DNA from 4 places in the Streptomyces sp. NPDC006261 genome. Region 4 is predicted to be linked to each of the others. Evidence: riboswitches for the same ligand, from Rfam matches in the RefSeq annotation. Region 4 holds a riboswitch; each other region holds the start of a gene.

Region 1 (7,135 bases), on a different contig from region 4:
CCACCCGTACCACCACACCCCGATCGGCTCCATGGCCGACCTGGACGCGGCCACGCTGGAGGACGCCCGCGCGTTCTTCCGTACGTACTACGCGCCCAACAACGCGGTGCTCTCGATCGTCGGGGACATCGACCCCGAGCAGACCCTCGCCTGGGTCGAGAAGTATTTCGGCTCCATCCCGTCCCACGACGGCAAGCAGCCGCCGCGCGACGGCACCCTGCCCGAGATCATCGGCGAGCAGCTGCGCGAAGTGGTCCACGAGGAGGTCCCGGCGCGAGCGCTGATGGCCGCCTACCGGCTCCCGCACGACGGCACCCGCGCCTGTGACGCGGCCGACCTGGCGCTGACCGTGCTGGGCGGCGGCGAGTCCTCCCGCCTGCACAACCGCCTGGTCCGCCGCGACCGTACGGCGGTGGCGGCGGGCTTCGGGCTGCTGCGGCTCGCCGGGGCGCCCTCGCTGGGCTGGCTGGACGTGAAGACCTCCGGCGGTGTCGAGGTGGAGCAGATCGAGACCGCGGTCGACGAGGAGTTGGCCCGGTTCGCCGCCGAGGGGCCCACGCCCGAGGAAATGGAGCGGGCCCAGGCGCAGTTGGAGCGTGAGTGGCTGGACCGTCTGGGGACGGTCGCGGGCCGCGCCGACGAACTGTGCCGTTACGCGGTCCTGTTCGGCGACCCGCAGCTCGCCCTGAGTGCCGTGGGACGCGTCCTGGACATCACCGCGGAGGAGGTGCGCGAGGCGGCCCAGGCGGCTCTGCGCCCCGACAACCGGGCGGTGCTGGTCTACGAGCCGATCGAGCCGGCCGAGGACGCCGACGAGGCCATCGACGCGCCCGAGGGGGCGGACAAGTGAGCGACGCCGCCGTGACTGGAGTAGCCATGGAGTACCACCCGCAGCCGACCCCGGGCACCGCCCGGCCGTGGGCGTTCCCCGCGCCCGAGCGCGGCGCCCTGCCCAACGGGCTGACCGTGCTGCGCTGCCACCGCCCCGGCCAGCAGGTCGTCGCGGTGGAGATCTTCCTGGACGCGCCGCTGGACGCCGAGCCCGAGGGCCTGGACGGCGTGGCCACGATCATGTCGCGCGCGCTCTCCGAGGGCACCGACAAGCACAGCGCCGAGGAGTTCGCCGCCGAGCTGGAGCGGTGCGGCGCCACCCTGGACGCGCACGCCGACCACCCCGGCGTCCGGGTCTCCCTGGAGGTCCCGGCCTCCCGGCTGGCCAAGGCGCTCGGCCTGGTCGCCGAGGCTCTGCGCGCCCCGGCCTTCGCCGAGAGCGAGATCGAGCGGCTCGTCGGCAACCGCCTCGACGAGATCCCGCACGAGCAGGCCAACCCGTCCCGGCGCGCCGCCAAGCAGCTCTCCAAGGAGCTCTTTCCGGCCACCGCCCGGATGTCCCGCCCGCGTCTGGGCACCGAGGAGACGGTGCGGCGGATCGACGCCGCCGCCGTGCGCGCCTTCTTCGACGCCCACATCCGCCCCGCCACCGCGACGGCCGTGATCGTCGGCGACCTCACCGGCATCGACCTGGACGCCCTGCTCGCCGACACCCTCGGTGACTGGTCGGGCAACGCGGGCCAGGCCCGTCCGGTCCCGCCGATCACCGCCGACGACACCGGCCGTGTGGTCATCGTGGACCGCCCCGGCGCGGTACAGACCCAGCTGCTGATCGGCCGCATCGGCGCCGACCGGCACGAGCGCGTCTGGCCGGCCCAGGTGCTCGGCGCGTACTGCCTGGGCGGCACGCTCACCTCCCGGCTGGACCGGGTGCTGCGCGAGGAGAAGGGTTACACCTACGGCGTACGCGCCTTCGCCCAGGTTCTGCGCTCCACCGGCCCCGACTCGGGCGGCGCGGCGATGCTCGCCATCAGCGGTTCGGTGGACACCGAGTCCACCGGCCCGGCGCTGGAGGACCTCTGGAAGGTCCTGCGGACGCTGGCGGCCGAGGGGCTGACCGACGCCGAGCGCGAGACGGCCGTGCAGAACCTGGTGGGCGTCGCCCCGCTGAAGTTCGAGACGGCCGCCTCGGTCGCGAGCACGCTGGCCGACCAGGTCGAGCAGCACCTGCCCGACGACTACCAGGCCCAGCTGTACGCCCGCCTCGCCGAGACGGGCACCGTGGAGGCGACCGCGGCCGTGGTCAGTGCCTTCCCGGTGGACCGGCTGGTCACGGTCCTGGTGGGGGACGCGGCCCAGATCGCGGAGCCGGTGAAGGCGCTCGGCATCGGCGAGGTGACCGTCGTCAGCGGCTGACGCGTCGTCGGTACACAACAGGACGAAGAGGACCCCGGCGGAGTGCGATCCGCCGGGGTCCTCGCATTTGTCCGTTAAGGGCTATTCATTCCATTCATTGGAGAGAGCGCATATATGCCCTGTGGGATGCGCGACAAATCGCCCTGTCCGTTTGGTGGCGGGAAGCCGCCCCGCCTAGCGTCGGCCCAGCTGTCCGTAACCCGTATGCCGCATCCGCGGCGCCGGGCAGCCATCGCCGAGTCCCCGTCAGGCGCGAGCCTGGGGAGCCGGGGACCCACGCAGTCCCTGGGGTGAATCGGATCCCCGTGCCGTGACCCGGCGCGGAGCTCCGTAGGAGACCTTCCTGCTCCGAACCCGTCAGCTAACCCGGTAGGCGAGAAGGAAGGAAAGGATCAGCCCCTCCATGGCGTTCACCCGTGCCACCGGGAAGCACCGTGCCCCGAGCCGCCTGACGCGCCGCAGCGCCCAGGTCGCCGGCGTCGCGGCCCTGGCCACCACCGGAGTCCTCGGCTCCCTGGCCTCCCCGGCCGTCGCAGCGGACTCCGAGGCCCCCAAGACCGTCGAGACTGGACTCACGCAGGCCGTCGCCCTCGACGCCACGCTCGCCGAGCAGATCGACGCCCAGGCCCGGGCGCAGCACCAGCAGGCCGAAGCCATCGCCAAGGCGAAGGCCAAGGCGGCCGCCGAAGCCAAGGCCAAGGCCGCGAAGGCCAAGGCGAAGGCCGAGGCCCAGCGCAAGGCCGACGCCCGCGCCAAGGAGGTGCGCGAGGAGAAGGCCCGGGCCGCCCGCGCCGCCGAGCGCGCCCGCCTCAACGCCTTCCACCTCCCGGTCGCCGGCTCGTACGTCACCACCGGCTACAAGTCGGGTGGCGCGCTCTGGTCCTCCGGCAGCCACTCCGGCGTGGACTTCCGCGCAGCCTCCGGCAGCTCCGTCGTCGCGGTCGGCGCCGGTACGGTCGTCGAGGCAGGCTGGGGCGGCGCGTACGGCAACAACATCGTGCTCCGGATGACGGACGGCACCTACACCCAGTACGGCCACCTCTCTTCGATCGGCGTCTCCGTCGGCCAGAGCGTCACCTCCGGCCAGCAGATCGGCCTTTCCGGCTCCACCGGCAACTCCACCGGCCCGCACCTCCACTTCGAGGCCCGGACCACCCCGGAGTACGGCTCGGACATGGACCCGGTCGGCTACCTGCGCTCGCACGGTCTGAGCCTCTGACCCCACCTCGCGCGACGCCCGACTTCCGAAGGCCCCGGTTTGCCGCCGGGGCCTTCGGTATGCGCCGGGGAAAGCCCAGTACCGAGTCGCTCCCGCCCCGGCCCTGGCCAGAAGATATCCAGCAACTCCGGCCTGCCATCGGAAATTGCGGCAGACTGCAATAGAGTCACGGAACAGGCGTCGGCCGGCCGCGTTTCGCGGGGATCAAGGCGGAGGTTCGGACATGCGCGTTCCCGCGCACTCGGTATGCACGGCAATCCGTGACGACATCGTCTCCGGTGTCTACGAGCGCGGCAGCCGCCTCACCGAAGAGCTGCTGGCGCGCCGGTACGGGGTCTCCCGCGTCCCGGTGCGCGAGGCGCTGCGCACCCTGGAGTCCGAGGGCTTCGTCGTCACCCGCAGGCACGCCGGGGCCTGTGTCGCCGAGCCCACCGAGCGGGAGGCCGCCGACCTGCTGGAGGTGCGGATGCTCCTGGAGCCGCTCGGTGCGGCCCGGGCCGCCCAGCGCCGCACGGAGGCCCACCTGAAGGTGCTCCGCGGCCTGGTCAGACTGGGCCAGGAGCGGGCCCGCCGGGGCGAAGGGGAGGATCTGCGGTCGCTGGGCGGCTGGTTCCACGAGACCCTCGCCCAGGCCTCCGGCAGCCCCGGTCTCATCGCCCTGCTCACCCAGCTCCGACACAAGATCGCCTGGATGTACGCTGTCGAGCAGCCGGCCCGCCCGGTCGACTCCTGGGCCGAGCACGGGGCCATCGTGGACGCGGTGGCGCGCGGCGACACGGAACGGGCCAGGGTGCTGACCGCCCAGCATGCGGAACGAGCCGCCGGGGCACACCGGCTGCGCCGCCCGGACCGCCCCGGCCGGCGAGCGGCGCCGCCGCCCCGGGTGAGTTCTTCGCAACACGGCGTAAACATCGCGGGTGCCCGTCATTAACAAGGGCACCGTATACAAAGAGAAGTAATTGCCGAGGGCTTTATCCATGCTGCCTGAATAAGGCCCTGAGTGAGCCAAGCTCTGAGGGGGCGACGCATCGGCGTCAGAAATAACGAAAGAGCCGTGGCCCCCCTCGGGGAACCACGGCTCAGGGTCCGTCGCCGTTGTGCGGTCTCGGGTTCCTCAGACGGTCTCGGGAAGCTCTTCGAGTCCCTCGGCGACCAGCTTCGCCAGACGGTCCAGGGCGGCCTCGGCGTCGTCCGCGTCGGACGCGAGCACGATCTCCTCGCCACCCTGCGCACCCAGACCCAGCACCGCGAGCATGGAGGCGGCGTTGACCGGGTTGCCGTCGGCCTTGGCGATCGTCACGGGGACGCCGGAAGCCGTGGCGGCACGGACGAAGATGGAAGCGGGGCGGGCGTGCAGGCCCTCGGCCCAACCGACGTTTACGCGGCGCTCAGCCATGGTTCTGCCCTTCACATATCAACGGTTGTCTAGACCAGTCTCTCATGCGGTGCGCAATGCTGTGCCCGGCCTCCCTCCCCTCCGGCACGCCTGGCCGGGGTGGTCCTCACACTGCCCCGGTACCGATCCCTCCGCGACCGGGATACCGGCCGTAGGCTTTGCCCATGGAGCCCACGCCGGAGCAGAGTCCGCATCACGCGTACCCCGATCACTGGGAAGCGGACGTGGTGCTCCGCGACGGTGGCACCGCACGCATCAGACCGATCACCACGGACGATGCCGAACGGCTGGTCAGCTTCTACGAGCAGGTCTCCGACGAGTCGAAGTACTACCGGTTCTTCGCACCGTACCCCCGCCTTTCCGACCGGGACGTGCACCGCTTCACCCATCACGACTACGTCGACCGGGTGGGACTGGCCGTCACGATCGGCGGCGAGTTCATCGGAACCGTCCGCTTCGACCGCATCAACGAACAGGGCAGGCCCGCCTCCGCCCCCGCCGACGAGGCCGAGGTCGCCTTCCTCGTCCAGGACGCCCACCAGGGCCGTGGCGTCGCCTCGGCCCTGCTCGAACACATCGCCGCCGTCGCCCGCGAGCGCGGCATCCGACGCTTCGCCGCCGAGGTGCTCCCCGCCAACAACAAGATGATCAAGGTGTTCCGGCACGCCGGCTACACCCAGCAGCGCAGCTTCGAGGACGGCTCCGTCCATCTCACCCTCGACCTCGAACCCACCGAGAAGTCCCTCGCCGTCCAGCGCGGCCGCGAACAGCGCGCCGAGGCCCGCTCGGTGCAGCGTCTCCTCGCCCCCGGCTCAGTCGCGGTGATCGGCACCGGCCGCACGCCCGGGGGAGTGGGCCGCACGGTCCTGCGCAACCTCCTCGCCGCCGGCTTCACCGGCCGCACCTACGCCGTGAACCGCGCCTTCGACGAGGGCCTCGCTACCCTCGACGGAATTTCCGCCCACCGCTCGCTCGGCGAGATCGGCGAGCAGATCGACCTCGCCGTCATCGCGGTCCCCGCCCACCGGGTCCCCGAGGCGGTCGCCGACTGCGGCGAGCACGGCGTCCAGGGCCTCGTCGTCCTCTCCGCCGGTTACGCCGAGCGGGGCTCCGCCGGCCGCGAGCTCCAGCGCGAACTGGTCCGCCAGGCCCGCTCGTACGGCATGCGGATCATCGGCCCCAACGCCTTCGGCATCATCAACACCGCCGAATCCGTCCGGCTGAACGCCTCCCTCGCACCCGAGTCGCCCGCCCGCGGCCGGATCGGCCTGTTCACCCAGTCCGGCGCGATCGGCATCGCCCTCCTCTCCGGCCTCCACCGGCGCGGCGCGGGCCTCTCCTCGTTCATCTCGGCGGGCAACCGGGCCGACGTCTCCGGCAACGACTTCCTTCAGTACTCGTTCGAGGACCAGGACACCGACGTCGCCCTCCTCTACCTCGAATCGCTCGGCAACCCCCGCAAGTTCACCCGCCTCGCCCGCCGCACCGCCGCCGTGAAGCCCGTCGTCGTGGTGAAGGGCGCCCGGCACAGCGGCACCAACCCGCCCGGCCACGCCGTCCCGGTCAGCCGCATCCCCGACGCCACCGTCTCCGCGCTGATGCGGCAGGCAGGCGTCATCAGGGTCGACACCGTGACCGAGATGGTGGACGCCGGACTGCTTTTGGCCGGCCAGCCGCTCCCGGCCGGACCCCGGGTCGCGATCCTCGGCAACTCCGAGTCCCTCGGCCTCCTCACGTACGACGCCTGCCTGGCCGAGGGACTCCGCCCGCGCCCGCCGCGCGACCTCACCACGGCCGCATCGCCGCAGGACTTCCGGGACGCGCTGGCCGAGGCGCTCGCCGACGGCACCTGCGACGCCGTGATCGTCACCGCCATCCCGTGGGTGGGGGAGAACGGCGAGGCCGAGACCGGTGACGGCGAGGTGCTGGCCGCCGCCCTGCACGGTGCGGCGGCCGGGGGACCCGCCAAGCCCGTCGCCGTCGTCCATGTGGAGATCGGCGGCCTCGCGGAGGCCCTCGCCGCGGCGAGCAGCACGGCCGCACCTCGCACCCGGCCCACGACGCTCGCCGCGCAGCCGTCCGGCTCGTCGGCGGCACCGACCGGCCCCGGCGCGGCCGCGACGGAACCCCCGGCGGCCGCCACGGAGGCCGAAGGAACCGGACAGGTCGAAGGAACCGCAGAAGGCGGAGGGAGCGGAGAGGCCGCAGGAGACGAACCCCCCGGCCGCATCCCCGCCTACCCCGCCGCCGAACGTGCCGTACGGGCCCTGGCC
Region 2 (7,135 bases), on a different contig from region 4:
CTCCACCAACGTGCGGGTGGCCAACGGCGACGCGGTGATCCTGCTCCGCGAGATGCTGGCCCCCGCCTCCCTCGACGGCCTGCGGGTCTACTTCCCCGATCCGTGGCCCAAGGCCCGCCACCACAAGCGGCGGCTGATCCAGCCCGAGTTCCTGGACCTGGTGGCCCCGGTGCTGAAGCCCGGCGCGGTCATCCACTGCGCGACGGACTGGGAGCCGTACGCGGAGCAGATGCTGGAGGTGCTGACCGCGCACCCCCGCTTCGAGAACACGGCGGCGGACGGCGGATACGCGCCGCGCCCGGCGTTCCGGCCGCTGACCCGCTTCGAGGGCCAGGGCCTGGACAAGGGCCACGTCGTGCACGACCTGCTGTTCGCCCGTATCCGAGGCGCTGCCTGACGCACGCCCGACGCGCTGCGGACGCACACCTGACGCACGCCCGACGCGCTGCGGACGCACGCCTGACGCACCGCCTGGAACGGCCACTTCCTGGCCGGATGCACCGTCGCCGGGTGTCAGTGCTCCTCGTTAGGGTCGAGGGGTGTCCGACGGTTCCGTGCAGTACCAGCAGCGGCAGCCGGCGGTCCCGGTCCCCCACGAGCAGCGGTTCGAGGAGGTGCTGGGCGCCGTGCCGGAGCGCGGCCGGTGGAAGTACCGGCCGCGCCGCGTCGGCATGGTGTGGCGCAGCAAGGTGTTCCGCGCCGGGACGGTGATCGTGGCGCTCTCGCTGTGCTGGCTGGTGATCCTGGCCCTCGTCCGCCAGCAGACGGGCCCGGAGGGATTCCTGGTGGGCCTCGGCCTGGCGGTGCTTCCGGTGCCGCTCCTGCTGGCCGCCTTCCGCTGGCTGGACCGCGTCGAACCGGGCCCCTGGCGGAACCTGCTCTTCTCCTTCGCCTGGGGCGCGTGCGCCGCCGCGCTCGTCGCGATCATCGCCAACTCGTTCGCGGTGCGCTGGATAGCCACCGCGACGGCCGACCCGGCGAGCGCCGACACCCTGGGGGCGACGGTGATCGCCCCGGTCGTGGAGGAGAGCGCCAAGGCCGTCTCGGTCCTGCTGATCTTCGTCTTCCGGAGGCGGGAGTTCCGGGGCGTGGTCGACGGCGTCGTGGTAGCGGGTTTCACCGCGACCGGCTTCGCCTTCACCGAGAACATCCTCTACCTGGGCAACGCCTTCGACGAGGACCAGCAGCTGGGCAGCTCCGGGATCGCCTCGGTGACCGCCGGGACGTTCTTCGTACGGATCGTGATGTCGCCGTTCGCGCATCCGCTGTTCACCGTGCTCACCGGCCTCGGCTTCGGCTTCGCGGTCATCAGCGCCCGCCACCACCGGGTCCGCCGGATCGCGTGGCCGCTGCTCGGCCTGCTGTTCGCGATGGGCCTGCACGCCCTGTGGAACGGCTCGTCGGCCTTCGGCCCGTACGGCTTCTACGCGGTGTACGGAATGGTGATGGTCCCGGTGTTCGCGCTGGTGACCTGGCTGGCGGTCTGGTGGCGCCGGCGGGAGCTGCGGACGCTCGCCGCCGAACTCCCCGCGTACGCCACGGCCGGCTGGCTGACCCCGGCCGAACCCCTGGCACTCTCCTCGATGCGGACCCGGGGCGTGGCCCGCGACCTGGCCCGCCACTGGCACGGGAAGCAGGACCGGTCCCGGGGCCGGGCGGCCGCCCGCGCGGTCGCCGAGTACGAGTCGTTCGCGACGACCCTGGCCGGCCTGCGCCGCCGCGCCCGCCACGACGCGGTGGGCCCGGACTTCGCCGAGCGGGAGCGGGAGCTGCTGCACCACCTCTGGCAGCGCCGGGCCATCGCGGCCCCGGCTCTCACCCGCGCGGCCGACATGACCGGCAGGGGCCCGCGACCGCACCCGCGCCCGCCGATGCCCTATGGGTACGGGTACGGGCAGAGCCAGGGGTACGGGTACGCCGAGGGACACGGCCACGGGCAGGGTTACCCAACCGGGTACGGCACCCCGCCCCCGTACCAACTCCCCCACGGCCCGTACGGCACCCACCGCCGGACAGACCGGCAGCCCTGACGTCGGGGGGTGAGCGTCAGGGCTGCCGGGGTTTCGGGGACCGAGGGGCGCGTGCCCTCGTCAGTGCGGAGGCGGGTGCGGGATCCTCAGACGGAGAGGCCCTTGCTGTTCAGCCACGCCGTCGGGTCCATCGCCGAGCCGCCGGCGGTGCGGACCTCCAGGTGGAGGTGGACGCCGGTCACGTTGCCGGTGGCGCCCATGCGGCCGATGGTTTCGCCGGTGCTGACCTGCTGGCCGACCGAGACGTCGATCGAGGACTGGTGGGCGTACCAGATCTCCGTACCGTCCTCCAGCTGGAGGACCGTGCGGTAGCCGTACGAACCGGACCAGCCGGCCGCCGTGATCGTGCCGCCGTGCACGGCCTTGAGCGGCGAACCGGCCGCCCCCGCGAAGTCCAGGCCCGTGTGCTGGCCGGAGGACCACATCGCACCGGACTGACCGTAGGTCGAGGTGAGCGTGTACGAGGAGACGGGCAGGGTGTAGCTGGCGCGGAGCTTGGCGAGGCGCTCCTCCTCGGCCTTCTTCGCCGCCGCCTCCTCCGCCGCCTTCTTCTCGGCGGCGATCCGGGCCTTGACCTCGGCCTCGGCCTCGTCCTGCTGCTTCTTCGCGTCGGCGGCGGCCTTCTCGGCGGCGGCCTTCTCCTCGGCGGCCTTGGCCTCGGCGTCGGCGCTGGCCTGCTGCTGCTCGGCCTGCTGGAGGATGCGGGCGCGCAGGGCCTCGCCGGCGTCGGTGGTGCCCTGATCGGCCTCGGCGGTCGTGATGCCCGCGGAGGTGAGCGGAGCGGCGGTGACCGGTGCGGCCTCGGCCTCGTCGGACATGAAGGACCCGACGCCGGGAAGGGACTTGGCGTCGGGGAGATTGTCCGCGATGGAATCGGGAAGAGAGATGGAGACCGGCGGCTTGCTCTGCGCGGTGGCCATGCCACCCGCACCGACGGCCGCTATGACGCCGACTCCGAGGACGGTGGAGCTACGGGCGAGACCCCGCTGCTTGGCCACGCGGTGCTTGCCGCGCACGGGACGGATGGACTCCGCGGTGGGATTCCACTCCTCCCACGTCCGCTCCGGACCACCGAGGCCATCGGCAGTGAAGGGTGACGGGGCCTCAGGGGCAGGCTTGTTGGACGCCACGTGGGCGCACTCCTTTCCTTCCTTCTCGCCTACCGGGTTAGCTGACGGGTTCGGAGCAGGAAGGTCTCCTACGGGCCCCTCCGTCTCTCACGAGACACAGGCGTCCGATTCACCCCATGTAGGTGGTTCCCCGGTTCCCTTGCGGGATTCGGCGCTCGCGCACGGCGCCGTCTCTGACGACGGCTGGGACGACCGCGCTGCGTTATCGAACGTTAATAGACAGACGGGCCCGATTCCAAGCTGTTCTTGTTGATCATTAACGGCTTCGACGGGGACTTACCGCACACAAGCGGTCTGAATCGGCCGACTTGACGACCGCTCACCCACACCTCTTTTTCTGATGGTGTGTCAACTGTTATGCGGAGCGGTGCTTATCGATTACGCACCGTGTCACCGCCCCGGCCGACAATCTTCACCGTCGTCCGCCGCGGCGGCTGCCCCTCCGCCGGCCGGCTGACGGCGAGCAGCGCCATGTCGTCCGTCGACCGGCCGCCGGTGTGCAGCCGTACGTCGTCGGTGAGCGCCGAGAGCAGCTCCTCGGGACCGGGGAAGATCCGGCCGCGCAGCCGGGCCTCCGGGTCGTAGAACGCCCCCTTCGCGTCCCGCGCCTCGGAGAGTCCGTCCGTGAAGGCGAGCAGCGTCGAACCGGCTGGGAGCTCCCACTCGTCGGACCGGTCGGGCCACACCCCGAGGTCCATCCCCAGCGGCAGCGCGGGCACGGACGGCGCAAGGACCTCCAGGGATCCGTCCGCGTGCAGCAGGACCGGCTCGGGGTGGCCGCGGTTGACCAGCCGCAGCGAGGCCGAACCCGGCGGGATCTCGGCCAGTACGGCGGTGATGAACCCCTCCATGGCGTCCAGCCCGTACCGCCGCGTCCCCTCCCGCGCGAGCGCCCGCTCCAGCCGCTGGGCCACGCCCTCCAGGGACCGCTCCTGCTCGGCGGCCTCCCGGAACGCCCCGATGATCACAGCCACCGCCTCCACGGCGTCCAGCCCCTTGCCGCGCACGTCGCCGACGACCAGGCGTACGCCGTACGGGGTGTCCGCCACCGCGAACAGGTCCCCGCCGACGAACTCGTCCGCCTGCGCCGCCTCGTACCGCGCGGCCACCTGGAGCCCGCCGATCCGCTCCGCCGGGGTGGGCAGCACGGCCCGCATGGCGGTCTCCGCGATGACCCGGGCCGAGGCCAGCTGCTCGTTGCTGCGGCGGACGACCCCGTTGATGACGAGGGCCAGGGCCGCGGCGGTGAGGACCGTGATCATCTCGATGACCGGGACGACCTGGGTGGACGTGCCGTCGGAGAGCCGCATCGCGATGACGGAGAGGAGCGAGGCCACGCCCGTACGGATCGTGCTGGCGAGCGAGAAGAAGGGGGCGGCGATCAGCGGCGCGGCCACGAACAGGGGGACGGCGGTGAAGTTGGGCGGGGCGAGCCAGTCGAAGAGGAGCCCGCCGCCGATGAGCAGCACCGGCAGCAGCCGGACGAACCGCCGGGTGCCGGCACTCCGGGCCACCACCGGCTTTCCCTTCCCGGCGGAGCCGGACTTGCCACGCCCCATGGCGCCCCCTGTGGAGCCGGACAGCCCGCGCCCCGGGACGCCGAAGCTCCCCCTCACGCGTCCGCGCCCCTTCTCCGCCATCCCCACCTGTGCACTCCTGCCCGGTCCAGCCACGGCTGCGGACGGTACCGCGCCCCGTCCAGGCTTCCCGGAGCCGCGCCGTGCGGCGACTCGTCATCGGCCAAATAGGGGGAAGCGGCCCGGAACCCAGCGCTCCGAGTGGTCAGTCGGAGAGCCGTCGTTCCGCGTAGACCGTCAATGCATCCCGTACGAAGGCGGCGGTGCCGTCCCCGTAGCGATCGTAGTTCTTTCCGAAGCGCGGATCGGCGACATACATCTCGCCGAGTCCGATGACGTACGACCGGCTCGGCTCGGCCGTCGTGGACAGCCACGCGCAGTGCCGCCGGGCGATCTCCTGCGCTGCGTCACCGTCGGCACGGGCCCCGGCCTCCCTGGCCAGCCCCCAGTCCCGCGCGATGGCTTCGTGCTCGTCCTGGAAGGCCTTCTTCTCGGCCTCCCCGAGCGAACGCCACCACCGGTCGCCCTTCTCGTACGCCTCGCGGCCCCAGCGCTCGGTCACCTCCCGCTCATGAGCGGTGTGGTCGAAACCGTCGAATACTTCGTCGGCCATGAGCTCCATCCCCTCCTGCGTCTTGTGGAGAGTGGTCCGCACCGAGGCGATCTGCCGCCCGATGCGCGCCTGTTCCTGTTCGAGCAGGCGCAGATGCGCCCGCAACGCCACGGCGGTGTCCCGCTGCCCCTCCAGCACGTCCTTGATCGCGGGCAACGAGAGCCCGAGCTCCCGCAGCAGCAGGATGCGCTGCAGCCGGACGAGGGCGTCCTGGTCGTAGTAGCGGTAGCCGTTGCTCCCGAGCCGGCTCGGGACCAGGAGACCGAGGTCTCCGTAGTGCCGGAGGGTGCGGCTCGTGGTGCCGGCCTTTCTGGCGATTTCCTGGATGGACCACTCCATGCCGGAAACGCTAGATCTTTACGCTGCGTCAAAGTCAAGCGTCTTCGGCGGGGCTCCGGCTCCCGGAAACGACTCGGGCCCGGCACGCTGTGCGTGCCGGGCCCGGATCTTCAGTAGCGGGGACAGGATTTGAACCTGCGACCTCTGGGTTATGAGCCCAGCGAGCTACCGAGCTGCTCCACCCCGCGTCGGTAAACACCACTCTACGCCATCGGAGCGGCCGCTCCGACCACTTTTCCACCGGCCCCCCGACCCGGGCCGCGCAGGTCAGTCGGTCCGGCGCTGGCAGTAGCGGGCGACGCGGGCCCGAGTCGTCGTGAGACGAGACGGGAGCGGGGGTCGTCTCCGGCGGCCGTCTGCTCGCGCACGCCGTGGCGTCGAGCATGGACGAGCCCGCGTACTTCGGCGGGGTCGTACCGGAGATCGCCGCCCGCGCCCATCTCCAGGCGTTCACCCTCGTCGTCAGGGAAACCCTCGCGCAGGCCGGGCTCGGCATGCGGGGCGATGATCGCGGCGGTCGGCGACCTCCTGGTGCGGGCGGGCGCCGACCCGGCGCAGCCGACCTGTCCATCGACCCGTCGGCACCACTGGAGTACGCCGCTCTGCACCCGGCCGCCGCGCCGACGAGGGCCGCGTGCGCTGCGCCGCCTGTCCGGCGCCGAGCTCCTCGCCGGGAATCCGTTCTTTCGCGTCTCGCCGACGAAGGGGCGCGGGGCTCCGACTTGGAAGCGGTACGCGTGCACGCCGGCGTGTGGTTGAACTTCCCGCAGGTGTTCGGCTGTGGCCGCGCACCTCTGTGAGCGCTGCTGTTGTCAGTCGAACTGCTCAACCGTGCTTTGCAGCGGCATCGCCCCCACGCTGCCACGTTTCACCGTTCCCGCATTCTGCCGCGATCTCGGCCGCCGCCTGAGCTCGGCACGGCGCGGCTACGGGTGAACCGGTGGCGATCGCTCACGCACAGGGCCCTGAACACGGGAGCGCCCCGACCGGTCGAAACCGGTCGGGGCGCTCCGCCACAGGTCGGAAGGCTGCCCTTCCCCTGCTGCCGGTAGGCCGTGTGGGACTCGAACCCACAACCAACGGATTAAAAGTCCGCTGCTCTGACCAATTGAGCTAACGGCCCCTGCAACATCACCCCCGAGCATAGCCCGCCCGGTCCCGGCAGCCGATCCGGTATCGGTCTTGGGCCCTGTCGCGCCCCCGCCCTGTCCGTTTCGCGCCGGTTCACGCCACCGGGAACAGCAACAGGGCCCGTACGTCACCGAGTCGGTTCGGTGGCGTACGGGCCCTGCCGGTCTGTCAGGCGGACCTGCTCAGCCGCTTGTCAGCGGCTGGGCGGTGGTCAGCCGTTGCGCTTCCAGCGCGGCTTGTCGTCGCGGCGGCCGAAGGTGCCGGTGTTGGTGCCGGTGTTGGCGCCGCGGTGGTCGTCACGACGGCCGGTCGGGC
Region 3 (7,135 bases), on a different contig from region 4:
CTCCTCGAACTGGAGGATGTTGCGGATGGTCGCGCCCCGGAAGGCATAGATCGACTGGTCCGCGTCACCGACGACGCACAGCTCGGCGGGGGCGTCGGCGGCCTCTCCGGCCGGGCCGACGAGCTCCCGTACCAGCGTGTACTGGGCGTGGTTGGTGTCCTGGTACTCGTCGACCAGGACGTGGCGGAAGCGGCGGCGGTAGTGCTCGGCGACGTCCGGGAAGGCCTGGAGGAGGTGGACCGTCGTCATGATGATGTCGTCGAAGTCCAGGGCGTTGGCCTCGCGCAGGCGGGCCTGGTAGAGCGCGTACGCCTGGGCCAGGGTCTTCTCGAAACCGTCCACTGCCTGTCCGGCGAAGGTCTCCTCGTCGATGAGCTCGTTCTTGAGGTTGGAGACCTTGGCGGTGAAGGACTTCGGCGGGAAGCGCTTGGGGTCCAGGTCGAGATCGCGGCAGACCAGGGCCATCAGGCGCTTGGAGTCGGCGGCGTCGTAGATCGAGAACGACGAGGTGAAGCCGAGCTTCTTCGACTCGCGGCGCAGGATCCGGACGCACGCGCTGTGGAAGGTCATGACCCACATGGCGTTGGCGCGCGGGCCCACCAGCTGCTCGACGCGCTCCTTCATCTCGCCCGCGGCCTTGTTGGTGAAGGTGATCGCGAGGATCTGCCCCGGGTGCACCCCGCGCTCGGCCAGCAGGTGGGCGATGCGGTGGGTGAGCACCCGGGTCTTTCCCGAGCCGGCTCCGGCGACGATGAGCAGCGGGGACCCGGCGTGCACGACGGCGGCGCGCTGCTCGGTGTTCAGCCCGCCGAGCAGCGCCGCGGCGTCGATGACGGGGCGCGGGTGGCCGTCCCGGTAATACCCGTCCCGGGGCGGCGGGGGCGCGTCGAAGACGCCCTCGAAGAGTCCCTCCGGCACCGCGTCGGGTGCGTGGTCCTCGGGGGGCGGCGGCGGGCCGTCCTCCGTGGGCTGGAGGCCGGTCAGGAAACTGTCGTCAAAGAGGCTGCTCATCGCCTACCGAGTCTAGGCGGCCGCACCGACAACCTTCCGCCGAAGCCGGGAAGCGGTCGGAAGCAGCCGCCCGCACCCCCACGTCACCCGTACGCACGGAGAGCGGACGTCGACGTTCCGTGAAGGAGTGCCCGGTCGGAGGGGGTGCGGGGCCTCCGATCCGAAGAGGTCACGAAAATGTATCGGGCATATCGCTCATCCTCCTTCCCAGCGGAGCCACCGGTTGGCTAGCGTGCTCGGTCAGGTGATCCGTAATCTCCCTGAGACGAACCGCGTCTCACGGTCACCTCTGCCGAATCCGTCCTGCCGTCCCAGCAGTTCGGAACCGGGGACCCACACGCACAACCGGGGTGAATCGGTCCGTACCCTCGCATCCGGACCGTAGGACAGCCTTCCGTTCCGTCCGAACCCGACAGCTAACCCGGTAGGCGGTCCACGGAAGGAGATGCCGGTCTTGGCATCGCATCGCAAGCCGCGCACGAAGGTGCGCACCACCACCCCCGCCGTCGGGTTCACGACGGCCGCGCTGGCGTCTGTGACACTGCTCTCCACGCAGAGCGCGACCGCTGCCCCCGCCGAGCCGAAGCCGGCCATCGAGGACGTCCAGAAGAAGGTCGACGAGCTCTACCGGCAGGCGGGCAGCGCGACGCAGCAGTACAACCGCGCGAGGACCGCCTCCACGGCCCAGCGCACCAAGGTCGACACGCTGCTCTCCGACGTGGCGAAGCGGACCGAGAAGATCAACGAGGCGCGCCGGGAGCTGGGGTCCTACGCGGCCGCGCAGTACCGCACCGGCGGCATCACGCCCACCGCGACCTTCTTCCTGGCGGACGACCCGCAGGCGTACTTCGACCAGAGCCGGCTGATGAGCCGGTCGACGGAGCGGCAGCAGAAGGCCGTCGACGACTTCCGTACGCAGCAGGCCGCGGCGTCGAAGAAGCGCGCGGAGGCCGTGAAGAGCCTGGAGTCTCTCACGGAGACGCAGACCGCGCTGCGCTCCAGCAAGCAGAAGGTGCAGAACAAGCTCACGGAGGCCCGGACGCTGCTGTCGAGGCTGACCGCCGAGGAGAAGGCACGGCTGGCGGAGCTGGAGCGCAAGAAGGAGGCCGAGGCCAAGGAGAAGGCGCAGAAGCTGGCCCGCCGCCAGGCCGCCGAGGCCAAGGAGCGCGAGGAAGCGGAGAAGAAGGCGCGCGAGGAGGCCGCGAACGAGGAGGCCGCGAACGAGTCCGGCGGAGACAGCGGCTCCGGCAGCGGTACGGGGACGGGGACGAGCCCGGGATCCGGCAGCGGTACGGGAACGGGAGCCGGGGCGGACGGCAGTTACGCCGCGAAGGCCCAGAAGGTGCTGGACTTCGCCCGCGCCCAGATCGGGAAGCCGTACGTGTGGGGGGCCTCGGGCCCGGCCTCGTACGACTGCTCGGGGCTGACCCAGGCGGCCTGGCGGGAGGCCGGCGTGACACTGCCCCGGACCACCTGGGACCAGGTGAAGGCGGGCACCCGGGTCGCCACGTCCGACCTGCAGCCCGGTGACCTGGTCTTCTTCTACGACGACATCAGCCACGTCGGCATCTACAAGGGCGACGGGATGATGATCCACGCCCCGAAGCCGGGGGCGAACGTCCGCGAGGAGTCGATCTACTCCATGCCGATCTACGGCAGCGTGCGCCCGGCGTAGTGCCGGGGGCGGGGGTGGCCGCCTGACCGGCGGCCGCCCCCGAGAGAGTCTCAGGTCCAGAGCGTGGCGATGAAGATGTTGGCGGCCGTCAGCCCGCCGACCGCCGCGAACGCGCCCTTCTCGACCTTCTCCTCGTCCCGCTTGACGTAGACGAGCGCGAGGATGACGACGAGGAGCGCCAGCTTCACGCCGATCTTGACGTTGTTCACGGTCTGGTCGTCGGCCTGGTTGAGCCCGACCAGGGCGACGCCGGTGACCAGCATGGTCAGCGCGCCGTGCAGCATGGCGGGAACGAAGCGGGCGGTGCCCGCGCCCATGGCCTTCATCTGCGTCAGGAAGCCGCCCAGCAGGGAGGCGATGCCGATAATGTGCAGGGCGACGAAGACGCCGATGAGTGCGTTCATGGTCCCGGAGCCTAGCCATGGCCAAAGCGTGGCCACTCAGTGAGGTAAGCCTTTCTCGGGCCCTTCGCCGGAACTGTGCGCCACGCGCTCGAACCTGCCGGAATGATCAGTTCCGGCTCCGCATCGCCGGTCATCCGGCGGTGGTGAAGCGTCACATCCGGGCAATAGCTGTCATGGCGAACCTTTTCCGTGCGCCCGGATTAGCGTCCCTGGCGGACCTGTCGGTATCCCCCGGCGGGCAGCCGACAGGAAGGATGCCGCCCCCGTGGCCGCGCACCGGAAATCCGCTCACCGGAAACCCAAGCAGCGCCCGTTCACCGGCCCTGCTGCCCGCACCGCCGCCACCCTGGCGCTCGCCGGGGCCGCCACCGCCACCTCGGCCACCGGCGCCGGGGCCGCACCCGCCGAGCCCGCTCCCACCGCCGCCCAGGTCCGGGCGAAGGTCGACCGGCTCTACCACGACGCCGAGGTCGCCACCGAGAAGTACAACGGGGCGAAGGAGAAGGAGGCCGCCGCCACCAAGGCCGTCGACACCCTGGCGGACGAGGCGGCCCGCCGTACCGACCGCCTCAACACCGCCCGCCACACGCTCGGGTCGATGGCCACTGCGCAGTACCGCACCGGCGCCCTCGACCCCGCCGTACAACTGGCGCTCTCCTCGGACCCCGACAGCTACCTGGAGCGCGCCGCGCACCTCGACCGGGCGGGCGACCGGCAGGCGAGCCTGCTCAGCTCGATCCGGCGCCAGCTCTCGGGCATCGCCCGGGTCAAGGCCCGCGCCGACCGGGAGACCGAGGCGCTCGCCGCCCGCCGCGCCGAGCTGGACAAGCACCGCACCGCGATCCGCACCAAGCTGACTGATGCCCGGGGGCTCCTGGCCACCCTCACCGCCGCCGAGCGCGCCGCGTACGAACGCTCGGCCGACGCCGGCCACGGCGGCGGCCCCGCCGACCGCTCCGCCGCCCACGCCGACCGCTCCACCCCCCGAGCCTCGGTCGCCGCCCCCGACTCCCGGGCGGCACGGGCCGTCGCCTTCGCCCATGGGGCGATCGGCAAGCCGTACGTCTGGGGCGCGACCGGCCCCAACGCCTTCGACTGCTCCGGGCTGACCCAGGCGGCCTGGCAGGCGGCGGGCGTCAGCCTGCCCCGCACCACCTACACCCAGATCAACGCCGGCCAGCGGGTCTCCCGCTCCGAACTGGCCCCCGGTGACCTGGTGTTCTTCTACTCGGGCATCAGCCACGTCGGCCTCTACATCGGCGGCGGCCAGATGATCCACGCCCCGCGTCCGGGAGCCCCGGTCCGGATCGCGCCCATCAGCCAAATGCCTTTCGCCGGAGCGGCCCGGGTGGCATAGTCCCCGGCGCCGACCTCTCTCCCGCCGAAGGAACTCCCCGTATGACGATGGCGAACGCCGTCCAGGAGTACGCCCGCACGCTCACGCTGCGCTCCCCCACCCACTACCGGGTGGGCCCGTTCACCGTCCGGCACAACCCGGGCTGGGAGCTGAAGTACGCCAAGGTCTCCGCACTCGCGGTCCTCGACGGCGCACCGGCCGGCGTGGGCGGCTGCTCGGTCGCGATCGAGGGCCTCAGCGAACTGGCCGGCCTCGCCGTCGCGGCCCCCTTCCGCCGCCGGGGCGTCGGCGCCGCGCTCACCGCCTGGCTGACGGAACGGGCCTTCACCCAGGGCTGCCGGACGGTCTGGCTGGAGCCCGGAGACGCCGACGTCGAACGGATCTACGCGAGCATCGGCTACCGCCGGATCGGCGAGAAGGTCAACATCTCGCTGGAGCGGGAGTAGGAGTAGGAGTAGGAGCCGGGCCTGAAGCCGGAGCCGGGCCTGAAGCCGGAGCCGGAGCGCGACTGAGCGACGCCCAGCACGCCCAGCCCACCCGGCCCACCCGGCCCGATCGGCTCAGACCAGCCGTCGCGCTGTCGCCCACCGCGTCAGCTCGTGCCGGTTGGAGAGCTGAAGCTTCCTGAGCACCGCCGAGACGTGCGACTCCACCGTCTTCACCGAGATGAACAGCTGCTTCGCGATCTCCTTGTACGCATATCCCCGGGCGATCAGCCGCAGCACCTCGCGCTCGCGCTGGGTGAGACGGTCCATGTCCTCGTCGACCGGCGGGGCGTCAGTGGAGGCGAAGGCGTCCAGGACGAAGCCGGCCAGGCGCGGGGAGAAGACAGCGTCGCCCTCCTGGACCCGGAAGATGGAGTCGACCAGGTCGGTGCCGGTGATCGTCTTGGTGACATAGCCACGGGCGCCGCCCCGGATCACGCCGATGACGTCCTCGGCGGCGTCCGAGACGGAGAGCGCGAGGAAGCGGACCGGGTTGTCGGCCGCGCCCATCAGCGGGACGCAGCGGCGCAGCACCTCGACGCCACCGCCGCCCGGGAGATGGACGTCGAGGAGGACGACCTCGGGGCGGGTCGCCGTGATGACGGTGACGGCCTGGTCGACGTCGGCGGCCTCGCCGATCACTTCGACGCCGGTCTCCTCGGTGCGGCCGATCTCGGCCTGCACCCCGGTGCGGAACATCCGGTGGTCGTCGACGAGCACGACCCGTACCCGTCGCTCCGGGCCCCCGGTGGCTTCGGTGTTCTCGGTCATTCGCTCGCCCTTTCCATCTCCAGCTCGACCTCGGTGCCCCCGCCGGGCACCGAACGCAGCCGGGCGCTGCCGCCGTTGCGCTGCATCCGGCCGATGATTGATTCTCGTACGCCCATGCGGTCGGCGGGAACCTCGTCCAGGTCGAACCCCGGGCCGCGGTCCTTCACGGAGACGAAGACCGTGGTGCCCTCGACCTCCGCGAAGACCTGCACGGCGCCGCCCTCGCCACCGTACTTGGCGGCGTTGACCATCGCCTCGCGCGCGGCCTGCATCTGTGCGCCCAGCTTGTCGTCGAGGGGGCAGTCGCCGACGACCACGACCTCCAGGGGGACACCGTGCTTGTCCTCCACCTCGGCGGCGGCCCGCTTCACGGCCTCGGCGAGGGTCTCCGGTTCGTCGTCCTCGTCCTTGCCGGTGCCCTCGGGGTTGTAGAGCCAGTTCCGCAGCTCGCGCTCCTGGGCGCGGGCCAGACGTCTGACCTCGCCGCCGTCGTCCGCGTTGCGCTGGATCAGGGTGAGGGTGTGCAGGACGGAGTCGTGGACGTGGGCGGCGACCTCGGCGCGCTCCTGGGCGCGGATGCGCATGAGGCGCTCCTCGGAGAGGTCCTGGGTCATCCGGACGAGGTAGGGCCCCGCGAGCAGGGCGATGCCGGTGAGCACGGCGATGGCGGCGGTCAGGACGTTTCCCAGCTGGGCGGCCGAGCCGCGCACCACCATGAAGACGGCGAGCCCGAGGCCCACGAGGGCGACCCCGGCGAGCGCGCGGGCCAGCTGCAGCAGCCGGCGCCGGCGGCCGACCTCCATCCAGCGGGCGCGCCGCGCGTTGTCCGCCTGGCGCCAGACGAGGACGGAGCCCGCGCCGATGAGGAGCGTCGGCCAGATGTAGCGGTCGGCCTCGCTGCCCATGTCGACGTTGGCGACGAAGACGACGGCCCCGACGAGCAGGGCGACCAGCGCGAAGACCTGGCCCGGGTCCGGTTTACGGAGCTTGCGCCGGCCGTCCGCCGCCGTCTCGAACACCGAGCGCGGGGCGTGGACGCCGCCGACACCGCCGACGCCGAGAGGGACGACGATCCAGAACACCGCGTACAGCAGGGCGCCCAGGCCGTCGCTGAGGAAAAGCCCGAGGAAGACGAACCGGACCCAGGCGACCGGCAGTCCGAGGTGTCCGGCGAGCCCGCGCGCGACGCCGCCCAGCATCCGCCCGTCGGCGCTGCGGTACAGCTTGCGCAGCGGCGGCTCCTCCGGGTCGGAGGCGAGTGAGCTGTGCGCGGCTCGGGCGGTGGCGGCTGGCATACCCCGATCGTCACACGCGGCGGGGGCGGGAGGCATCAGGGTAGTCCCCCTGATCGACCCTGAGGAGCACCCGCAGACGGGTCCTGATGCCGGCCCCACCCCGGGGGCTTCCGGGGGTTCCCCTGCGGGGGCCCCGG
Region 4 (7,135 bases):
TGCGGGAGCCCGCCCTGCGCGAGGTCGCGGGCGATCTCGACCGGCGGTGGAAGGCGGAACTGGCCGAGGTCATCGCGGAGGGCGCCGCCGCCGGTGAGTTCCGCTGCGAGGATCCGGAGTCGGCGGCCTGGCGGCTGACCGCCCTGCTGGACGGACTGGCCGTGCAGATGACGTCGTACGCGGGTCCGCTCTCCCGGTCCACGATGCTGCGCTGGACCGACGACGCGCTCGCCCGCGAGCTGGGCCTCGACCACGCCGCGCTGACCGGCTGACACGTCAGGTGTGGCGCACCGTGGCGTAGGCGGTGCCGTCCAGCCCGAACGCCAAGGCGCCACTTCGGCAAGGCGGAGCTGGGCAATCTCGACGACGGCAGCTACCGCCGGGCGCTTCGCCCGCGGGCCTGCCCGCTGGCCGTGTGCGACTGCCACATCGGCTACGTCCGCCTGGAGACGCCGCTGTACGACGTGTGCGCGGGCGGCGCCCCGGAGCGGGTACCCGCCGGGTCCGGCGCGTGCGCGCCGACCGGGCCCGTCACCTCGGGCCCGTCCCGGCGTACGCTCCCGCTGCTGGAGCTCTGACCCACTACAGCGGCAGCAGGTCCGGCCGCTTCGCCTCGACATGGTCGCCCGACGACTCGCCGCGCAGCCGCCGGCCGATCCACGGCACGAGGTACTCCCGCGCCCACTGGATGTTGTCGCGCCGCTCGTCGAAGGGGCTGCGCTGGGCCTGCGGCGGCCAGGGCTGGTCCGGCTCGGCCGGCACGTCGTGGCCGAGGACCTGGGCGGCGCGCAGCGCGACGCGGGTGTGGCCCTCGGGCGACAGGTGGAGCCGATCGGCGTCCCACGCACGCCGGTCCTGGACCGAGCGCAGCGACCACAGGTCGAGCACGGGGCAGTGGTAGCGGTCGGCGATCGCCCGGAGATGGACGTTGTACGTGGCGATCTTGCCGCGCATGTGGCGCAGCACCGGAACGCCCCGGGTGTCGAAGCCGGTGGTGACCATGACGGTGCCGACCGCCTGGGTCAGGTCCGCGACGGCCCGCTCGAAGCGCTCGGCGAGATCGTCGGGGTCGGTGCCGGGCCGGATGATGTCGTTGCCGCCCGCGCAGAAGCTGACCAGGTCGGGGGCCAGTTCCTTGGCGCGGGGAAGCTGCTCCTCGACGATCTGGTCGAGGAGGCGTCCGCGTACGGCGAGATTGGCGTAACGGAAATTGCCGTGCCGGGTCTCGTCCGGGTTCGTCGCCGCGTCGGGGGGCGGGAGCCGGTCGGCGAGCAGAACCGCGAACCGGTCCGCCCAGCCGACGAAGGTGCCGTCGGGGCCGGGATCGCCGACGCCCTCCGTGAAACTGTCCCCGATCGCCGCGTACGACCCGATGGTGTTCTGCTGCTTGGTTCTCGAATCGTCTGCCACGAGCACATATCCTGCACCGTTCAATGTGACCTACGCGACCGTAATACGGGGTTGACGGGTGGTGAGATAGACCACCCGGTCAGATTTCGGTAAAGCCGGAATAAGCGGAGGGGCGGTGCGCCGCCGCGCACCGCCCCTCGATCACTTCCGGTAGCCCTCGGGTCAGAGGGAGACGCCGTGCTGGCGCAGGTAGGCGACCGGGTCGACGTCCGAGCCGTAGCCCGGACCGGTGCGGACCTCGAAGTGGAGGTGCGGGCCGGTGGAGTTTCCGGTGGAGCCGGAGAGGCCGATCTGCTGGCCGCCGGTGACGGTCTGGCCGGCGGAGACACTCAGCGAGGACTGGTGGGCGTACTGGGAGTACATGCCGTCCTCGTGCTGGATGACGACCTCGTTGCCGTACGAACCGCTCCAGCCGGCCGAGACCACGGTGCCCGGGCCGATGGCGCGGATGGGCGTGCCGGAGGCGGCCTGGAAGTCCGAGCCGGTGTGGTAGCCGCTGGACCAGCTGGAGCCGGAAGCCCGGTACGGGGTGGTGACGTTGGCGTGGTCCAGCGGGGCGGTCCAGCCGGAGCCGGTGGACTGCGAGGAGCCGGTCTGCGCGGAGGTTCCGGCCGGAGCGGCGGCGTCGGACTCGTCGGCCGAGAGGGTGTCGCCCTTCGGGGCCTGCTCAGCCTTCTTCGGGGCGGCCTTGGGGGCGGCGGCCTTGGAGGCGGCCTTCGGGGCCGGGGCGGACTTCTTCGCCTCCGACGGGGTGGCGGAGCCGGACGCCTTGGCGCCGAGCGTCAGCTTCATGCCCGGGAAGATCAGGCCGGGGTTCTCGCCGACGGTCGAGCGGTTGTCCTGGTACAGCTTCTGCCAGCCGCCCTTGACCTGGTGCTCGGCCGCGATCTTCGCGAGGTAGTCGCCGGAGACGACGGAGTACGTCTTCGGGGCGGTCTTCGCCGTGGCGGGCGCGGCCTGCTGTGCGGTCTGCGCGGCGGCGGGGGCGGCCGCGGACCTGACGGCGGGGGCTGCCTTGTCCGCGGCGTGGGCGCCGGTGGCGCCGATCAGCGGGAGGGCGAGTACGGCGCCGCCGGTACCCGCGGCGAGGACGCCGCGGTGGATCGGGCCGGACTTGGGACGACGGTGCTTACCCTTTGCGGGCATGGGGAAGTTCCTCTCCGGCGCCTGCGAGGTGAGCTGTCGGGTTCGGGCTGGAGATGCCCGGCCGCCGGGTGGCGACTTCACCCCGAGCCGGTCCGGATCGCTCCGGGCCGGCGGCTTACCTGGTTCCCCCGCTCCTGCCGCACGTGAGTGGGTGGGTGCGAATTCCGGGCGGTGGCAGGATTAGGCGGTCCGTCCGGATTGACGGTGACCGTAAACGAGCGAGGACGACGGGAACAAGCCGTCGGTTGCACATCGGAATCATCGATTCAATTTCTCTCCGGATTTCCCGTCACCCTCCGTGGATTACGGATCTTGGCTTTCCGTACGGATCCTGGGAAATCGCCCGGGCACCGCCGCCACGGTCCGTCACGGATATGATCCCGCTCACCTACGGATCCCCATGTCCCCCATTAGCGGGGCATGTTCTGCGAAATGCACCAATACGGACACTCCACGGACACCACCCCTGACGGTCCATCAGCAGACCACCGAATTCCCCGTGCATCGATGTCGTATCGTCGCAGGAGCGCCCTCGCCGGAGAGCCGCGCCGACGCCAGAGATTCCAGGAGCCACCGTGACGCAGCAGGTGCCGCAGGTCCCGCCGACCGAGACCGCACTGACCGGAGTCCGTAACTTCCGTGACGTGGGCGGGCTTCCCACCGCGGACGGGCGGCGCACCGCCTTCGGTCGGCTCTACCGCAGCGGTCATCTGGCGCACGCCACTGCCGAGGACGCCCTCGTCCTCGGCGGGCTCGGGCTGCACACCATCTTCGACTTCCGCAACTCCGCCGACCACAAGCTCGACGGGTACGACATCGAGCTGGCCGGTGTCCGCAATGTCAGCATTCCGCTTTCCGACCCGGCCGACGGAGCCGAGTTCTGGCGGCTGGTCCGCGACGGGAACATCGAGCAGCTGCGCTCGATCCTGGCGAACGACAAGGGCACCGAGCGCATGCTCCACATGTACCGCGCGATCATCGTGGACCGCACCGCCGAGCACAGCCGGGTGCTGCACGCGCTGGCGGAGGACAGCGTGCCGGCCCTGATGCACTGCGCGGCCGGCAAGGACCGGGCGGGTCTGTCGATCGCGGTCTCGCTGCTCGCGGTCGGCGTCGAGCGCGAGGCGATCGAGGCGGACTACCTCAAGTCCAACGATCCTCACCGCCGGTACAAGGTGAAGCGCACGGACATGTCCGAGACCGGGATGTCCGCCGAGGTGATGGAGCTCCTCAACCCGCTCTTCGGGGCGCAGGCCTCCTACCTCTCGGCGGCGTTCGCGGCCATCGACGAGACGTGGGGCACGACCGACCGCTACCTGGCGGAGGGGCTGGGCATCTCCCCCGAGACCCGGGAACGCCTCCGCGAACGGCTGCTCGACGGGAGCTGACGGCTTACTCCGCGCCCGCCACCATGAAGAGCAGGTAGAGGAAGGCCGCGATCACATGGCCGACCACCAGGTAGGCGAAGAGCCGGATCACCAGACCGCGCGGCATCCGGCGCTCCTGCGAGTCCTTGGTGGTCTTCGGGCGCCTCGGGCCCAGCGGGTCGTAGTGCTCGGAATCGGACATGACGGTCCTCTCTGCCGGCCTCGCGGCCCGGTGGAACGAAGGGGTCAGCGCGCGTGGAGCGCGTTGCCGAGGCAGAGCTCGGCCGCGGGGCTCTGCAGCAGGGAGTGGACGAAGAGCAGCTCCGCCCCTGCCCGGTCCAGGGCCGCGATCCGGTGCGGTGTGAGCGAGTCGAAGTGGGCGCTGTCGCCCGGGTCCAGATCGTGCACGGTCTGCCCCAGCGCGACCCGCAGCCGCCCGCCGAGGACGTACAGCCACTCCTCACCTGGGTGCACCCGCACCAGATCGCCCTGGGCGCCGTAGGGGACCCGGACCCTCAGCGCCTGCATGGCGCGGCCGGAGCCGCCCGCCCGGCGGTACATCCAGCCATCGGCCTCGGCGCCCTCGAAGGCTCCGCCCCGGACGACCGCCTCCCGCTCGGGCGGCTTCTCGCCGAGCAGCTCGGAGACCGTCGTACCGTAGATGCGGGCGAGGCCCAGCAGCATGGGCAGCGAGGGCTGCCTGCGGCCGGTCTCCAGCCGGGACAGGTGGGCCGGGGAGAGTCCGGCCCGCTGGGCGGCGGTCTCCAGGGTGAGGCCGCGGCCGCGGCGCAGGTCGCGCAGTCGGGGTGCGACGCCGGGGAGCTCGTCGGCCGCCCCTTCGTCCGGAGGGTTCATGTCTCCATTGGGCCAGGAACTTTCCTCGCGGGCAAATATCTTGCCCCGGAGGCAAAGTCTCAGCGGTTGGCCACGGCCTGCTTGACCAGGGTCCGGCCGAAGTCCCACATCAGGCCGCCGCCGCTGTGCGCGTCGTCCATGACCTCGGTGAACGCGGCCACGAAGCGGTCCACCTCCGCCTCCCCGATGATCAGCGGCGGGATCAGCTTGATCACTTCCAGGTGGTCGCCGGAGACCTGGGTGAGGATGCGGTGCTTGCGGAGCAGCGGCACCACGACCATCTGGGCGAAGAGTCCCTTGCGGGCCGCCTGGAGCATGGTCCAGCGGCTGCGGAGCTTCAGCGAGGAGGGCCGCCCGAACTCGATGCCGATCATCAGCCCGCGCCCGCGCACCTCGTGCAGCAGCTCGTAGCGGTCCACCAGCGCGGAGAGGCGCTCCCGCAGCAGGTCGCCGGTCCGCCGGGCGTTCGCGACGGTCTCCTCGTCCTCCATCACCGTGAGCACCGCGAGCCCCGCCGCCATGGCCTGGGCGTTGGAGCCGAAGCTGGCGGAGTGGACGAGGACCCGGTCCATCGAGGAGTAGACCCTGCGGAAGATCCACTCCTTGCCGAGCGTCGCGCCGACCGGCACATAGCCGCCGGAGAGCGCCTTGGCGACGCAGACCAGGTCGGGCTCGACGCCGTCCTCGTGCTGGTAGGCGTAGAAGTCGCCGGTCCTGCCCAGACCGGTCTGCACCTCGTCGGCGATCAGGAGCGCCTTGTGCCGGTGCAACAGCTCCTGCGCCTCGCGCAGGAAGCCGGGCGGTGCGGCGTGCACGCCCTTGCCCTGGACCGGCTCGACGATCAGCGCCGCGACGTCCCCGCGCTTCAGCTCCCGGCGCAGCGCGTCCAGGTCGCCGAGCGCGATCGGGGTGTCGGGCAGCAGCGGAGCGAAGCCGTCCCGGAAGCCGCTCTCGCCGTTGACCGAGAGCGAGCCGGTCGTCAGCCCGTGGAAGGCGTGGGTGCAGTAGAGGACGCGGGGCTTGCCGGTGGCGTACCGGGCGAACTTCAGTGCCGTCTCGACCGCTTCCGTACCGCTGTTCCCGAAGAAGACGCGGTCCAGGTGCGGGCTGTGGCCGAGCAGTTTCTCGGCGAGGAGCCCGGGCAGCGGCTGGCAGTCGAACCGGGTGAGGTCGGCGAGCTGGGCGTCGAGCACGTCGTGCAGGGCCTGCCGCACGACCGGGTGGTGCCGGCCGATCCCCATCACGCCGAACCCGGCGAGCATGTCGAGGTAGTCGTTGCCCTCCGCGTCCCAGAAGTACGCGCCCTGGGCCCGCTCGTACACCTTGTCGAAGCCGAGGGTGTGCAGCATGCGCGGCAGCTGGTGGTTGAGGTGGCGCGCGTGCAGCTCGTACCGCTCGGCCCCGCGCTCCGCCAGGAGCCGTCCTAGGTCGAAGCCCTGGAGCCCGCCGTCCGTCATCGCCCGTTCTTCTCCTTGCGTTCCGTGGGTACGTTCCCCGAGGGGGCCGGAGCGACCGGCCCCCTCGCCGTCACGACGTCACCGGTTGCTGGTGATCGTCTCCCGGGCCGCGCGCAGGGATTCCTTCAGCGACCCCATGGTGGCGAGCACCGCCGTGGGCTCGTAGCCGCAGTGCGCCATGCAGTTGGCGCAGCGTGGGTCCTTGCCCCGGCCGTACTTCTCCCAGTCGGTCTCCTCGATCAGCTGGCGGTACGTCGGAACGTAGCCGTCGCTCATCAGGTAGCAGGGGCGCTGCCAGCCGAAGAGCGAGTAGTTGGGAATCGCCCACGCGGTGCACGGGAAGTCCGCCTTGCCCTCCAGGAAGTCCAGGAAGAGCGGCGAGTGGTTGAGCCGCCAGCGCGCCCGGTTGCCGCCCGCGAAGGCCTTCTTGAAGAGTTCGCGGGTCTGGTCGACGCCGAGGAAGTGCTCCTGGTCAGGTGCCTTCTCGTACGCGTAGGCGGGCGAGATCATCATCTCGTCGACCTTGAGGTCGTCGTTGAGGTAGTTGAGGACCTCGATGATGGTCTGCGGAGTGTCGGTGTTGAAGAAGGTGGAGTTGGTGGTGACGCGGAAGCCGCGCCGCTTGGCCTCCTTCATCGCCGCGACGGCCTCGTCGAAGACGCCCTCCTTGGCGACCGACTCGTCGTGCCGCTCCCGCAGTCCGTCGATGTGCACGGCGAAGGCGAAGTAGGGCGACGGAGTGAACTTGTCGAGCTTCTTGCGCATGAGCATCGCGTTGGTGCAGAGGAAGACGTACTTCTTCTTCGCGACGAGCTGGCGCACGATCTCGTCGATCTGCGGATGCATCAGCGGCTCGCCGCCGGCGATGGAGACCATGGGGGCACCGGACTCGAGCACCGC

The links. A riboswitch is a leader RNA that binds a small molecule or an ion and turns the genes downstream of it on or off. The one in region 4 is predicted to bind cyclic di-AMP.
Region 1: another riboswitch for cyclic di-AMP. It lies ahead of ABZ154_RS01750 (M23 family metallopeptidase); the one in region 4 lies ahead of ABZ154_RS29370 (LysM peptidoglycan-binding domain-containing M23 family metallopeptidase).
Region 2: another riboswitch for cyclic di-AMP. It lies ahead of ABZ154_RS28800 (M23 family metallopeptidase); the one in region 4 lies ahead of ABZ154_RS29370 (LysM peptidoglycan-binding domain-containing M23 family metallopeptidase).
Region 3: another riboswitch for cyclic di-AMP. It lies ahead of ABZ154_RS21500 (NlpC/P60 family protein); the one in region 4 lies ahead of ABZ154_RS29370 (LysM peptidoglycan-binding domain-containing M23 family metallopeptidase).

Annotation. Positions count from the first base shown of each region.
Region 1 covers NZ_JBEXSI010000002.1:109,858-116,992, forward strand. The annotation lists gene ABZ154_RS01740 (pitrilysin family protein) at 1-850, shown strand, start outside; gene ABZ154_RS01745 (pitrilysin family protein) at 877-2,247, shown strand; cyclic di-AMP (ydaO/yuaA leader) riboswitch at 2,471-2,637, shown strand; gene ABZ154_RS01750 (M23 family metallopeptidase) at 2,651-3,466, shown strand; gene ABZ154_RS01755 (GntR family transcriptional regulator) at 3,690-4,397, shown strand; gene ABZ154_RS01760 (HPr family phosphocarrier protein) at 4,581-4,862, opposite strand; gene ABZ154_RS01765 (GNAT family N-acetyltransferase) at 5,027-7,135, shown strand, end outside.
Region 2 covers NZ_JBEXSI010000058.1:15,954-23,088, forward strand. The annotation lists gene trmB (tRNA (guanosine(46)-N7)-methyltransferase TrmB) at 1-397, shown strand, start outside; gene ABZ154_RS28795 (PrsW family glutamic-type intramembrane protease) at 540-2,030, shown strand; gene ABZ154_RS28800 (M23 family metallopeptidase) at 2,117-3,160, opposite strand; cyclic di-AMP (ydaO/yuaA leader) riboswitch at 3,172-3,324, opposite strand; gene ABZ154_RS28805 (PP2C family protein-serine/threonine phosphatase) at 3,532-4,719, opposite strand; gene ABZ154_RS28810 (MerR family transcriptional regulator) at 4,943-5,689, opposite strand; tRNA gene ABZ154_RS28815 (tRNA-Met) at 5,804-5,877, opposite strand; partial or broken gene ABZ154_RS28820 (tRNA (adenosine(37)-N6)-threonylcarbamoyltransferase complex transferase subunit TsaD) at 5,992-6,189, shown strand; tRNA gene ABZ154_RS28825 (tRNA-Lys) at 6,739-6,812, opposite strand; gene ABZ154_RS28830 (DEAD/DEAH box helicase) at 7,032-7,135, opposite strand, start outside.
Region 3 covers NZ_JBEXSI010000032.1:26,234-33,368, reverse strand. The annotation lists gene pcrA (DNA helicase PcrA) at 1-1,011, opposite strand, end outside; cyclic di-AMP (ydaO/yuaA leader) riboswitch at 1,292-1,458, shown strand; gene ABZ154_RS21500 (NlpC/P60 family protein) at 1,457-2,686, shown strand; gene ABZ154_RS21495 (hypothetical protein) at 2,737-3,090, opposite strand; gene ABZ154_RS21490 (C40 family peptidase) at 3,356-4,447, shown strand; gene ABZ154_RS21485 (GNAT family N-acetyltransferase) at 4,489-4,893, shown strand; gene ABZ154_RS21480 (response regulator transcription factor) at 5,008-5,703, opposite strand; gene ABZ154_RS21475 (PspC domain-containing protein) at 5,700-6,998, opposite strand.
Region 4 covers NZ_JBEXSI010000061.1:25,370-32,504, reverse strand. The annotation lists gene ABZ154_RS29385 (TetR/AcrR family transcriptional regulator) at 1-272, shown strand, start outside; partial or broken gene ABZ154_RS29380 (radical SAM protein) at 327-578, shown strand; gene ABZ154_RS29375 (SGNH/GDSL hydrolase family protein) at 583-1,410, opposite strand; gene ABZ154_RS29370 (LysM peptidoglycan-binding domain-containing M23 family metallopeptidase) at 1,573-2,556, opposite strand; cyclic di-AMP (ydaO/yuaA leader) riboswitch at 2,560-2,720, opposite strand; gene ABZ154_RS29365 (tyrosine-protein phosphatase) at 3,132-3,944, shown strand; gene ABZ154_RS29360 (DUF6126 family protein) at 3,949-4,125, opposite strand; gene ABZ154_RS29355 (XRE family transcriptional regulator) at 4,170-4,778, opposite strand; gene ABZ154_RS29350 (aspartate aminotransferase family protein) at 4,838-6,235, opposite strand; gene hpnH (adenosyl-hopene transferase HpnH) at 6,314-7,135, opposite strand, start outside.